Regions from separate parts of the Cryobacterium sp. TMB3-10 genome, predicted to be linked through region 1. Evidence: riboswitches for the same ligand, from Rfam matches in the RefSeq annotation. Region 1 holds a riboswitch; each other region holds the start of a gene.

Region 1 (4,569 bases):
GAGACCTGCACGATGTGGGCCCGCCCTGGCTCGGTGCCGGCCGCGTCGACGAGGGCATCCGGGCAGGCCGGACCGGCCAGGTGGCCGCCCTTGACCAGCACCCGGGTGCCGCAGGCGCGGGAGAGCCGCTCGCCCTGCTCGAGGGCCACTGCCCAGTCGGCGGCCTCGGGTTCGTTCACGAGCACGGCCAGCTCGGGCAGGTTCGGGGTGACCAGGTGCACCAGCGGCACCAGGGCGCGGAGCGCGGCCTCGGCGGACGCGTCGAGCAGCCGGTCGCCGCTGGTGGCGATCATCACCGGGTCGAGCACGATCACGGATGGCCGCACCCGGGCCAGCCACGCGGCCACGGTCTCGATGAGGTCGGCCTGGCCGAGCATGCCGATCTTCACGGCGTCGATGGTGACGTCGTCGCTGACCGCGTCGAGCTGTTCCACGAGGAAGGACACCGGCGGGATGTGCACCGAACGCACCCCGCGGGTGTTCTGGGCGACGAGCGCGGTGACCACGGCCATGCCGTAACCGCCGTTGGCGGCGATGCTCTTGAGGTCGGCCTGAATCCCGGCGCCGCCGGTGGGGTCGGTGCCGGCGATGCTGAGCACCCGGGGGATCTCCCTCGGCCCGGTCATCGGGTCCACTCCCGGCGCAGGGCGCTGGCGGCGGCACGGGCATCCGGAGCGGCGCAGACGGCCGACACCACGGCCACCCCGGCGGCCCCGGCCCGGCGCAACGGCCAGACATCCGCGAGCCCGATGCCGCCGATCGCGACGCAGGGCAGCGCACTCGTGGCGGCCAGCGCGGCGAAGCCGGGCACCCCGAGCACGGGCGGATGGTCGGGTTTGGTGCTGGTGGCCCGGATGACGCCGACGCCCAGGTAGTCCACGGTTCCGGGGGGCAGCGCGAAGACCCTGTCGAGCTCGGCCGGGGTGTTGGCGGTGATGCCCACAATCGCGTCGGAGCCGACCCTGTCGCGCACTCTGGCCACGGCTTCGTCGCCCTGGCCCACGTGCAGGCCGTGCACGGCGGCGCCCTCGGCGAGCGCCCGCAGGTACACGTCGACCCTGTCGTTGACGACCACGGTGGCGCGGTCACCGACCGCGTCGGCCACCTGCAGCAGCAGGCGCAGCACGTCGTCGTCCGACCCGGTCTTGTCGCGCACCTGCACGGTGGTGATGCCGCCGGCGACGGCGTCGATCACGGTTCTCAGCACGCCCCTGGCAGCGCACAGGGCAGTGTCGGTGACGAGGTAGAGCGAGAGATCGCTCACGCCAGCCGCGCCCGGTCGATGACGGTGGCGCCGTCGAGGGAGTGCAGCCGGTCGAGGAAGTGCGCCGCGAAACTGCCCGGCCCGGCCGCGTCGGCGGCGGCGAGTTCGGCGGCGACGGTGTACAGCAGCGTGGCGGCGGCGGTCGCGGCGAGCGTTGCGCCGGGTTCGTCACGGTCGACGAGCGAGAGCACGGCGGCGGTCACCGCGCCGAGCGCGCATCCGCCGCCGGTGACCCGGGTGAGCAGCACGTGACCGTTGGCCACCCGGATGGTCTGCGAACCGTCGGTGATGAGGTCGACCGCGCCGGACACGGCTACGCTCGCTCCGGTGCTGCGGGCGAGCAGGGCGGCGGCGTCGGCGGCGCCCTCCGGCGAGTCGGTGGCGTCGACGCCTCGGCCGCCGGTGCCCAGCTGGGCCAGGGCGATGATCTCCGACGGGTTACCGCGGATGGCCGTGGGCCGGAAGTGCAGCAGCTCGCGAGCCAGCCCGGTGCGCACCGGCAGCACGCCGATCGCGACGGGGTCGAGCACCCAGGGGGTGCCGGCGGCGTGTGCGGCCGACGCGGCCTCGAGCATCGCACTGCGCTGCTCGGCGTGCGGGGTGCCCACGTTCACCAGCACTCCGGAGGCCACCCCGGCGAACGGTCCGGCCTCGGTGGGCACGTCCACCATCGCGGGCGCGGCTCCCAGGGCCAGCAGCACGTTGGCGGTGAAGTTGGTCACCACCGCGTTGGTGAGGCACTGTACGAGAGGTTGGCTCTCGCGCAGACGGCCGAGCAGATGGGCAGCATTCTCTGGTGTCAGACGGATGGTCATCCGGGACATCCCTTCGCTAGTACGAACTAGATCAGGTTCAACGGGTGTTTTCTCAGCCCCGGCCGTTTGGCAGGGCACCCCGTGTCACTACCGAAACCCTAGCGGCCGGATTGTTCACACCCGGACTAGTAGTCGAAATCGTCGACGGCGAACCACGGCACCGGCACCGCCGGGTCCAGAAGCGCGAGCGGATCCACCTCGAAGGTCTCCAGCACCACGCTGACGCCAGGTGACACGAGCGCCTCCACACCGACATCGCCGACGACGGGTAGCCTGACCATTCCGCCACCCTGCCGGACGGCGGCCGTGAGGGCTGCTACGAGCGCGGTCACGTCGCACGAGCTGCGCAATCGGAACAGGCGCTCGCCGACCGTGAGGGTGTGAGCCTGCATGACATCTCCCTCGGTGTAGATCTCACGCTAAGACCAAAGCGGCGACGTGTATACACGGTTGACAGCGCTGCGTCTTTGTCTTTGTCTGAAACCCTCCAGCGTTTACACCGGCGCACCCGGCACACTGGACCGATGACAACCACACTGCTGAACAAGGCCGAACTCCTCAACGCCCTGCACGTGCCCGGCACGCCACTGATCGTCACGAACGTGTGGGACGCGATCACCGCCAAGATCGTCTCCGAGACCCCGGGCGTGAAAGCCCTCGCCAGTGCCTCGCACTCGGTGTCCAACGTGCGCGGCCTGCCGGACGGCGAGGGCCTCACCGTCGACGAGGCCATCATCGCCGCCCGCATTATCACCGGAGCGACCGACCTGCCCGTCTCGGTCGACTTCGAGAAGGGCTACGCGGCGGATTCCGCGGGGGTCGCCCGCAACGTGCGCCGCCTGATCGAGGAGGCCGGGGCCGCCGGCATCAACATCGAAGACTCCGTGGGCGCCACCAAGGCGCCGCAGTTCGACATCCCCACCGCGGCCGCCCGGGTCGCCGCGGCGCGGGAGGGCGCCGAGGCGGCCGGAGTGCCGCTGGTGATCAACGCCCGCGTCGACACCCTCGCGGGCGGCGGCGAGTGGGCCGAGGCCGTTCAGCGTGCCAACGCCTATCTCGACGCCGGCGCCGACGTGATCTTCTTCCTCGGCCTGGGCGACGAAGACAAGGTCAAGCGCGCCCTCGACGAGGTGAACGGCCGCATCTCCGTGATCGGGAACCCCGGCGCCGTTCCCCTGGCCCGGCTGGCCGAACTCGGCGTCTCCAGGGTCAGCTTCGGCCCCGGTACCCTCGGCCTGGCCCTCGCCGCGTTGCAGCGCGCCGCCGCCCAGCTCACCGCGCTCGGCGATTACCCCGACGACCTCGGCTTCCCCTTCGAGCTCTAACCCGGCCTCAGCGTGGGCGGCTCGGTACGGTGGGGTCATGCCCAGCTTCGCGTCGCACGATGAGACCGTTCTGCACTACGACGTTCTGACCCCGGATGCGGCGGGCGCGCCTGAGCGCCCGCCGCTGGTCGTGCTGGCCGGCGGGCCGGCCCGGCATCCGGAGTACCTGGGCGATCTGGCCGGGCTCACCCGCCTGCGCACCCTCGTGGTGCTGCACCAGCGGGGCGTGGGGGCGTCGTCGCCATCGCCCACCGCGCCCGCCGCATCCTGGCCGGCCCTGGCCGACGACGTCGAGGCGCTCCGCCGGCATCTGGGGCTGGCCGAGATCGAGCTGCTCGGCCACTCGGCCGGCACCCGCGTCGCGCTCGCCTATGCGGCCCGCCACCCTCATCGGCTGGCGAGCCTGTGCCTGCTCACCCCGCCCGCGCAGTGGCTCGTGACCGTCCCCGACGACAGCTCGCACATCATCACGGGGCACCGCGCCGAGCCCTGGTACGCCGATTACGTCGCGCACCGGATCGCGGCGACGGCGGCGACGACCGCCTCCGACCTGAACCACCTGTTCCCCTACCTCGCCCCGATCGCCTGGTCGCGGTGGACGGCCCAGGCCCGGGAGCACGAGGCGACCGGCGCCTGGCATCCCGCGGCGCAGGACCTGTTCTTCGCCGGGGCCGACCCGGCGGGCATCCTGATCGGCCTGGCGCAGGTGCACTGCCCGGTTCTGGTGGTCGCGGGCGCCGACGACGGCCTGACCGGGCTGGCCCCGGTGCTGGCCGTCGCGGACCTGTTCACGAACGGTCGTGCAGTGACCATCGCCGGCGCCGGGCACTACCCGTGGGTGGAGCAGCCGCAGGCGTTCACCGCGGCGCTGGCCGGTTTCTACCGGCGCCCGGCGGACACGGCCTAGACCCTCCGACGCCGGCCGCCGCGGGGCGCGGCCGTCAGAGCGGGGTGGGATCGAACAGCACGTGAGAGCGGCCCGTCATCGCGTCCTCGGCGACCCGGGCCCGCACCCCGTAGACGTCGCCGATGAGCTCGGGCGTGAGCACGTCTCGCGGGCTGCCCCCGGCGACCGCGCGTCCGTCCTGCAGGACAAGCACACTGTCGCAGAAGGTGGCCGCGAGATTCAGGTCGTGCAGGGCCACGATCGCGGTGACCGGCAGGT
Region 2 (4,569 bases), on a different contig from region 1:
CTCGGCCGTAGCTGCACCTGGGCCGCAGCCAGCGGAGGCACGGTCCTCGCCACCTCGGGCTGGAGTCACACGGCACTCGTCCTGGCTTCGCTCGGCCTCGCCGCGGCGGGCATCGCCCTGCGAACAACCAGGGCGGGTCAGAGGGATGCGCCGGCCGGCAGCGCGCGGTAGCGCCGCATTCACTCGGGCGGCGGCGGCCGACCGGGCCGACTCGGCCGAACTCGGTACGTAAAGGCGGAGGAATTCGAGAAACGCCGCGTTGCGCAGGCGCGCGCGGCGGTGTTTCCCGAAAAAGTCCGCCCCGACGTGCGGTCCAGGACGGGGGTCAGTGCGCGGCGGGAGTCGCCGGCCGCACCGAGGACGCCAGTGCCGCGAGCACGTCGGCCGGGGTGGCCGCCATCTCGATCGAGGCGCGGAACGAGGGCTTCATCAGGCTGCGGGACAGCTGGGCGAGCACCTTGAGGTGCTCGGTGCCGGCGGCGGCCTCCGGCACGGCGATCATGAAGATCAGGTGCGCAGGGGCCTCGTCCAGCGAGTTCCAGTCAACGCCGTCTCGGCTGCGCGCGAACGCGAGCACCGGGGAGGTGGCGCCGTCGGACTTGGCGTGCGGAATCGCGATGCCCTCGCCGATGCCGGTCGTGCTGATCAGTTCACGGTCCATGGCCGCCTGCACGACGGCGTCGACGTCGAGTACCCGCCCGGTGGTCTGCATCAGACCGGCCAGACGACGGATGACGGCGTCCCGGTCGGTCTCGTCGATGTCGAGCACGATGGTGCGTTCGTCGATGTAGTCGAGCACGGTCTTCGGGGCGGGGGCCACCGGCTCGGCGGCAGCAGGCGCGGCAAGAACCGGCGCCGCAGCCACGGGCGACACGGCACTCGCCGCAGCACCCGGCGCGGCAACCGGCACAGCGGCATCCGCAGCGGCACCGGCGACCGCAACCGCGGCAGCATCCGCCGGCACGACCTTGCGCACCGAGATGCCGATCAACAGCACCGACACCAGAGCGGTGACGGCCACACCGGAGAGAATCGCGACGAAGTACATCGGCACGCCGCTCACGGCACCGAAGACGGCCACGATCGGGCCGCCGTGCGGCACGGCGTTGGTGACCCCGGCGATCGCGGCGATGGCACCGGCGACGGCGCCACCGAGCACGTTCGCGGGGATGACCTGCAGCGGGCGGGCCGCCGCGAGCGGGATGGCGCCCTCGGTGATGCCGAAGAAGCCCATGAACAGCGCGGCGATGCCGGCCTCGCGTTCCACCGGGGTGAAGAACCGGCGACGGATGACCGTGGCCAGCCCCATGCCCAGCGGCGGCACGGCGATGGCCGCGGCGACCATGCCCATCGGGCCTGGGTTGCCGGAGGCGATCAGCGCGGAACCGAACAGGAACGCCGTCTTGTTGATCGGGCCGCCCATGTCGAACGCGACCATCGCGCCCAGGATCAGGCCGAGCACGACGACGCTGCCGCCGTCGAGGCTGGAGAGGAAGTCGGTCATCGAGGAGAACACCCAGGCGATCGGCTGGCCGAGGGCGAGCACGAACAGGCCGCCGACGACGAGGGTGGTGATCACGGGGATGACCAGGATCGGCATGATCGGCTTGATGAAGCGGTGCACGGTGATCTTCTTGATGCCCAGCGCCACGAAGCCCACCAGGAAACCGGTGACGATGCCGCCGATGAAGCCGGCACCCGATTCGGAGTTGTAGAAGGAGCCGGTCGTGGCGATCCAACCGCAGATCATGCCCGGTGCGAGCCCGGGCCGGTCGGCGATCGCGTAGGCGATGAAGCCGGAGAGGATCGGCACCATCAGGGTGAAGCCGAGCACGCCGATCTGGTTGATGGTGAACCAGAAGCTGTCCTCGGGGATCACGAGTCCCTGCGGGGTGGCCTCGCCGCCGATCGACAGCGAGATCGCGATGAGCAGCCCGCCGACGACGACGAACGGGATCATGTACGACACGCCGTTCATCAGCGCGCGGTAGATGAAACCGCCGATGTCGCGTTTCCCGGCGCTCGCCGGGGCATCCGTGGTCACGGCGGCGCGGCCGGTGGGGGCGGCGGCCAGCGCCTCGGCGATCAGCGCGGCCGGGCGGTGGATGCCGTCGGAGACGCGGGTGGAGACGATGCGCTTGCCCCCGAAGCGGGACAGGTCGATCTGGGTGTCGGCGGCGACGACGACAGCGTCGGCGCGGTCGATGTCGGCCTGACTGAAGGTGCCTTCGACTCCGACGGACCCGTGCGTCTCGACCCGGATCTCGTAGCCGAGTTCGGTGGCGGCCGCGTCGAGTTTCTCGGCAGCCATGTAGGTGTGGGCGATGCCCGTTGGGCAGGCCGTGATCGCCAGGATCAACACCGTGGGCGGCGCGATGGTGGTGTCGGTCGGGGTGTCAGGCATGGTGCGGTGTCCTTCCAGGACGACGCCGACGACCGGTGGCCCGTCGGCCATGGAGCGCGTGCTCACCCGGTGAAGAATGCAGCAGCCTGTCCAGCGTACAGTTCGGCGCCCGGTGCATTCGAGAGTCTTTCGGCCCTGCCGGCCGCTAGGGTGGGACGCGACACGGGGTGCCTCCGCCGGATGCGGACGCTGAGATCCAAACCCGTCGAACCTGACTAGTTAGCACTAGCGAAGGGATGTCGCCATGAACGTTCACGCCGCCGAATCACGCGGGGATGCCGACCCGGATCTGCGGCCGGAGCCGGGCCGCACCGAACCGTTCAGCAGGCTGCTCTGGGCCGACATCGCCGAAACCCGCACCGCCATCGATGCGTTGCCCTTCATCGCGGAACTCGGCGACGGCAGCCTGTCCGCCGGCCACTTCGCCTACTACCTGGCCCAGGATGCCCTCTACCTCGCCGCGTACTCCCGGGTGCTGGCGCAGGCGAGCGTCCTGGCGCCCACCCCCGCCGAACGGGAATTCTGGGCTACCGGCGCCGCCAACTGCATCGAGGTGGAACTCGAGCTGCACCGCACCTGGCTGACCGGCCATGACACGCGCCCGGCGCCCGGCCCGGTGACCCGGTCCTACGTCGACCACCTGGTCGCGGTCAGCGCGGCAGGCAACTATGCGGTGCTGCTGGCCGCGGTCCTGCCCTGCTACTGGCTCTACGCGGATGTCGGCGAGCGCCTGCACGCCGGCTTCACGGCGAGCCGGCGCGACGCGGCGCATCCGTACGCCGACTGGCTGGAGACCTACGCCGACGAGGGGTTCGCGGCCGCGACCCGGCAGGCAATCCTGCTCACCGACACCGCGGCGGCCACCGCGACGGCCGTCGACCGGGCGCTCATGCGCGCCGTGTTCGCGCGGTCGGCGGCCCTCGAGTTGCTCTTCTTCGACGCGCCCCGGCTGCACGCGCCGGGGTAGCAGACCACAACCATCCGCACCCGCGGATGCATGACTCCTGCGATTCCCAGCCGCCGACCGGCGATCGCCCCGGAATGACGAGGCGGTCGGCCACGCCGGCGGAATCGAGCACGAGTTGTGCTTCGGCGGCGCCGGATCAGGTCAGCGCCACGGTGCGGAAGCCCACGTTGCCGGCCGCGGAATCCGCGGTGTTGGAGGCCCGAGCGGAGTTGCGATACCGGTTGCAATAGGAGTCGTGGCAGAGGTACGAGCCGCCGCGCATCGAACGCTGCTCGCCCGTCGCCGGGCCGGCCGGATTCTCGGCGGGGGAGTGCGCGTAATAGCCCTCCGCCCACCAGTCGGCGCACCACTCCCAGACGTTGCCCACGCTCTGCCAGAGGCCGTAGCCGTTCGGCGCGAACTCCCGCACCGGGGCGGTGCTGAGCCAGCCATCGGCCAGGGTGTTCACCGCGGGAAACCGGCCCTGCCAGATGTTGCAGCGCTGCCCTTCCTCCCACTCGTCGCCCCACGGGTAGCGCCGGCCGGCCAGCCCGCCGCGCGACGCGCACTCCCACTCGGCCTCGGTCGGCAGCCGTCGCCCCGCCCAGGCGCAGTAGGCCAGCGCGTCGTTCCAGCTCACCTGCACCACCGGATGCTCGGCCAGCCCGTCGAGCGACGAACGGGGGCCGGCCGGATGCGCCCAGTCCGCGCCGCGCACCCCCAGCCACCAGGGTGTCTGCGGGGGCTGGCCGACCACGTCATCGATGTCGGCCTGCAACGCGAGGTGGAACACCGCGGAGTAGCCGAACAGCTCCGACTCGGTGCGATACCCGGTATCGGCCACGAACCGGGCGAAGGCGGCGTTGGTGACCGTCGTCGTGTCGATGGAGAAGGCATCCAGCCGCACTTCGTGCACGGGGGTCTCGCCGTCGCCGGGATTGCCCGCGCCGTCGGCGTCGCCCATGGCGAAGACCTGCGCCGGCACCAGCGCCTGGTCGAGGTGATGCCGGACGAGTGAGCCGGGAGCGGCCGGTGCCGGGGGGAGCTGGGACATGGCTGTGCCCGGGGGTGCCTCCGCATCGTCTACGCCCACGGCCAGCCGGGCCTGGCGTATCACCTCGTGTGCGGGCGCGCAGCACCCGTGCTCATCCGTCGTCACGCGCAGACCCTAGCGCTCCTCCGTCGCCGCGACCACCCTGCCGGCGGGACCAGGCTCGCC
Region 3 (4,569 bases), on a different contig from region 1:
CCGCCTAGGCTGACACCAAAGCGAAGGAGCAGACTCATGGGATTCCTCGATCGCCTCCTGGGCCGACCCGAACAACCGGAGCCGACCCGCACCGCGCCGGCCCCGCAGCGCACCGACGACGAGATCGCCGTGGAACGCTACAGGTACCTCTTGCGCACCGCACCGCCGGAGACCATTGAACAAGTGCACACCGAAGCGTTCAGCAAGCTCACCGACGAGCAGCGCGACCTGCTCTTCCAGCAGCTGACCGAGAACGCGATGGAGGGTGAGCGCCCGGCGAACGCCGAACCGGCCACCCTGGCCAAGTCCGCCACCCGGGCCGAACTCCGCCAGCCGGGCACCCTGGACCGGGTCTTCGGCGGCGACCAGGCCGGCGGCCGGCAGGGCCCCGGCTTCGGCAGCATGCTCGGCGCTTCCCTGCTCGGTACCGTGGCCGGCTACGTTGTCGGCTCGGCGCTGGTGGGCGCGTTCCTGCCCGATATGGGCGGCGAGGCGGATGCGGCCGGTGACGCCGGCACCGACTCGGGCGCCGAGACCACGGCGGACTCAGGCGATTCCGGCGGCGATTTCGGTGGTGACTCCGGCGGCGGTTTCGGTGGCGACTCCGGCGGATTCGGCGATTTCGGCGGCGGTGGAGATTTCGGCGGTTTCTAGCTCGATGCCGACCCCTCCTGCCTGTACTCTCGAAGGTAGCTTCGAGTTGGTTCCGGCCGGAGCGGCAGAAGGGTGTGGTGCGGCGTGAGCAGGCAGGATGGCAGCGACCGGCAGACCACCGGCGCCGATGTCGACGACACGACCGCCACCATGCTGCACATAGACATGGATGCGTTCTTCGCGTCCGTCGAGTTGCTCGACCACCCCGAACTCGTGCACCTCCCCGTCGTCATCGGCCACCGCTCCGGTCGGTCCGTGGTGACAGCGGCCAATTACGTCGCCCGCAAGTACGGGGTCAACTCGGCTATGCCGATGGCTATCGCCCTGCGCCGCTGCCCGGCCGCCATCGTGCTCGAGCCGCACATGGGCCGGTACGTGGAGGTGTCCCGCCAGGTGATGGGCATTTTCACCGACATGACGCCGATGGTCGAGCCGCTCAGCATCGACGAGGCGTTCCTGGATGTCGCGGGCGCCCGGCGTGTGCACGGTTCACCCGCCGAGATCGGGCGGAAGATCCGCGCCCGTGTGTTCGCCGAGACCGGACTCACCTGCTCGGTCGGCGCCGCGTCGACTAAATTCGTGGCCAAGCTGGCCTCCGGACGGGCCAAGCCCGACGGGCTGCTGGTGATCCCCGCGGAGGACACAATCGCTTTCCTGCATCCGCTGCCCGTCGGCGCCCTCTGGGGGGTGGGCGCCAGCACCGAACAGGTGCTGCTCGGGCTCGGGCTGCGGCACGTGAGCGATATCGCGCACGCCCCCCTCGAGATGCTGCAGCGTGCCGTCGGCGTCGCCAGCGCGCACAAACTGCACGATCTGTCCTGGGGCATCGACCCGCGCACGATCAACCTCGAACGCGAGGAGAAAAGCGTCGGCCACGAGGTGACCTTCGAACATGACGTCACCGATGTCGCCCGGTTGCGCAGCGAACTCCTGCGCCAAGCGGATGCGGTGGCCGCCAAGCTGCGCGGCAACGGCCTCGTCGCACGGACTGTGGTGCTCAAGCTCCGCTACGCCGACTTCAGCACGGTGACCCGGTCGCGCACCCTGGCCGAGCCCACCAACGTGGGCCGGCGGATATACGAGGAGGTCACCGCGAGCTTCGACGTGCTCGCGGCCCGCGGCATCCGGGTGCGCCTGATCGGAGTGCGGGCCGAGCAACTCGGCTCCGGCGATGGTGCCGGCATGGGCCTGTGGGACGATGACGACGACTGGCGGGAAGCCGAACTGGCCGTGGACACCGTCACCGCCCGGTTCGGCCGGGGGATCGTGCGGCCGGCCTCGCAGCTGGGCGGCGGAAGTGCTCCGAAGCGTGATGTCCATCCGTTCGGAACACCGAACGCCGGGACGCCGCAGGGAGAGGGGGAGTAGCCTCTCACCATGACTAATCTCGCCTTGAAGCTCGCAGAAAACGCTCGATCCATCGGCGTCAGGTCGGCCTACGGAGACCCCGTGCAGATCGAGGGCGTCACGATCGTTCCGGTGGCCCTGGTGCAGTACGGCTTTGGCGGTGGCGGCGAAGGTGACGAGTCCGCGGCGGCCGGCGGTGGCGGCGGTGGCATGGCCATCCCGATCGGCGCTTACGTTAAGTCCGGCGGAGCGGCCCGCTTCGAACCGAATGTGATTTCGCTGCTGGCCGTCGGCATCCCCTTCGTCTGGGTCGCCGGCAAGGCCATCGCGCGCATCATCCGCGCGCTCAAGCGCTAGCACTAGCAGCGAGATCCTCGCGCGCAGAAATTGTCGCGCGACGCCTTGCATTGCCCGGATGCGCCCGGGGAGTTCTATACTCGAAGCTGAACACGGGAGTCCGGTGAACCGGGCTGAGAGGAAGCTACTTCAGCTTCGACCGTCGAACCTGATCTGGATCATGCCAGCGCAGGGAGGCTTCTCAATCCCGTGCCCAGTATTCCTCTACGGAAAGGGCACGTACAGTGCACGCGTCAATCAACACCCAGCCTTCCAGGACTTCGTCCGCCACCTCTCCCTCCACGTCGCGGAAACCGCGGGTGCTGAAATGGCGGGTCGTCGACATCGTCGTGGCCAGCGTCATCGGCGTCGCCAGCGGCGTGATCTTCTGGGCATGGGGCCTGGCCTGGTCGCCGCTGAGCGCCCTCCTGGCCTTCACCCCCGGGCTCGAAGGACTCCTGGCCGGCGGCTGGCTGTTCGCCGGGGTGCTCGGCGGACTCATCATCCGCAAGCCCGGTGCGGCCGTCTACACCGAGGTCGTCGCCGCCGTCGTCTCGATGCTCATCGGCACCCAGTGGGGCTTCTCCACCCTGATCTGGGGTGTCGTCGAGGGGCTGGGCGCGGAGATCGTGCTGGCCCTGTTCTTGTACGCCAACTGGCGCCTGGGCGTGGCCCTCCTGGCCGGCGCCGGCGCGGGCATCGCCGTTGGTCTGCTCGACACCACCTTCACCAGCTACGCGGCCCTCGACATCGGCCCCAAGATCGTCTACCTGGTTTCCGCCGTCGTCTCCGGTACCGTGCTCGCCGGGCTGCTGTCCTGGCTGGCGGTGCGCGGACTCGCCCGCACCGGCGCGCTGAGCCGGTTCGCCGCCGGCCGCGAATCGGGCCCGACCGACCGGGTCGACACCCAGCCTGCCCGGTGACCCGCACCGGATGCCCGCTCCGCGTCGCCGAGGCCCGGCCGTGACCGGCGCCAGGGTCACGGCCTCCGGCTGGGGCTGGCGGCACGCCGGCCGGTCCCGCCCCGCGGTCTCCGGGCTCGATCTCGACATCCGCCCGGGGGAGCGGGTGCTCGTGCTCGGACCCAGCGGAGCCGGCAAGAGCACGCTGATGCACGCCCTCGCCGGTGTGCTCGGCGATGACGAGGACGGCGACGAGACCGGCGAACTCCTCATCGACGGCCGCCGCCCCAGCGCGTCCCGCGGCCGGGTGGGCCTCGTGCTGCAGGACCCGGACTCGCAGGTCGTGCTTGCGAGGGTGGGCGACGACGTCGCCTTCGGCTGTGAGAACCGCGCCGTTCCGCGCGCCGAAATCTGGCCCCGGGTCGGTCGGGCCCTCGCGGACGTGGGCCTGGACCTGCCTCTGCGGCACCCGACCAGCGCGCTCAGCGGCGGCCAGAAGCAGCGCCTGGCCCTGGCCGGGGTGCTCGCCATGCGCCCGGGCCTGGTGCTGCTGGACGAACCCACCGCCAACCTCGACCCTGACGGTGTCGTCGAGGTGCGCGACGCCGTGCTGCGCTCCGTGGAGGCGTCGGGTGCGACCCTCATCGTGATCGAGCACCGCGTCGCGGTCTGGCAGCACGTCGTGGACCGCATCGTGGTGCTCGACCCGGCCGGCGGCATCCTCGCCGACGGACCCACCGACAGCGTGCTCAGCGCCGAAGGGGAGCGGCTCGCCGCCGCCGGAGTGTGGATACCCAGGTTCCCACCCGCGACGCCCGACCGGCGCCCCCGCTCCGACGGTCCCGGCGCGGAAGTCCTGCTCAGCGCCGATGACCTCGCCGTCGGACGGGTGCCGTTCGCCCGCAAACAGGCCGTCGTCGTCGCACACGGCCTCGACCTCGCCCTGCGCGCCGGCACGGCCACGGCTCTCACCGGACCCAACGGCACCGGCAAGTCGACTTTCGCGCTCACCCTGGCCGGGCTTCTGGCCCCCGCGGGCGGGCGGTTGACCGCAACGGATGCCCTCGCCGGGGGACTCGGGCCGGCCCCGCACCGATGGCGCTCCCGCGACCTGCTGGCGCGCATCGGCACCGTCTTCCAGGACCCCGAGCACCAGTTCCTCGCCGGGACCGTGCGTGCCGAGCTCACCATCGGCCCCCGCGCCCTCGGCCTGGGCGGGGCCGAGCAAACTGAGCGAGTGGACGCGCTGCTGCACAGACTGCGGCTGGACCGTCTCGCCGACGCCAACCCGTTCACCCTGTCCGGCGGCGAGAAGCGCCGACTGTCCGTG

What was found. A riboswitch is a leader RNA that binds a small molecule or an ion and turns the genes downstream of it on or off. The one in region 1 is predicted to bind thiamine pyrophosphate.
Region 2: linked by a shared signal. The riboswitch ahead of E3T22_RS05825 (hypothetical protein) and the one ahead of thiM (hydroxyethylthiazole kinase) in region 1 are both predicted to bind thiamine pyrophosphate.
Region 3: linked by a shared signal. The riboswitch ahead of E3T22_RS11265 (ECF transporter S component) and the one ahead of thiM (hydroxyethylthiazole kinase) in region 1 are both predicted to bind thiamine pyrophosphate.

What each region holds. Positions count from the first base shown of each region.
Region 1 is NZ_SOGH01000024.1:123,220-127,788, forward strand. Features, by position in the region: gene thiD (bifunctional hydroxymethylpyrimidine kinase/phosphomethylpyrimidine kinase) at 1-626, opposite strand, end outside; gene thiE (thiamine phosphate synthase) at 623-1,264, opposite strand; gene thiM (hydroxyethylthiazole kinase) at 1,261-2,079, opposite strand; TPP riboswitch at 2,071-2,171, opposite strand; gene E3T22_RS13360 (hypothetical protein) at 2,205-2,471, opposite strand; gene E3T22_RS13365 (isocitrate lyase/phosphoenolpyruvate mutase family protein) at 2,604-3,404, shown strand; gene E3T22_RS13370 (alpha/beta fold hydrolase) at 3,442-4,311, shown strand; gene E3T22_RS13375 (ABC transporter ATP-binding protein) at 4,346-4,569, opposite strand, start outside.
Region 2 is NZ_SOGH01000013.1:60,361-64,929, reverse strand. Features, by position in the region: gene E3T22_RS05835 (hypothetical protein) at 1-171, shown strand, start outside; gene E3T22_RS05830 (fructose-specific PTS transporter subunit EIIC) at 326-2,470, opposite strand; TPP riboswitch at 2,558-2,658, shown strand; gene E3T22_RS05825 (hypothetical protein) at 2,649-3,371, shown strand; gene E3T22_RS05820 (formylglycine-generating enzyme family protein) at 3,508-4,404, opposite strand.
Region 3 is NZ_SOGH01000020.1:670,438-675,006, reverse strand. Features, by position in the region: gene E3T22_RS11285 (LLM class flavin-dependent oxidoreductase) at 1-8, shown strand, start outside; gene E3T22_RS11280 (hypothetical protein) at 37-654, shown strand; gene dinB (DNA polymerase IV) at 739-2,022, shown strand; gene E3T22_RS11270 (hypothetical protein) at 2,032-2,358, shown strand; TPP riboswitch at 2,441-2,551, shown strand; gene E3T22_RS11265 (ECF transporter S component) at 2,583-3,260, shown strand; gene E3T22_RS11260 (ABC transporter ATP-binding protein) at 3,271-4,569, shown strand, end outside.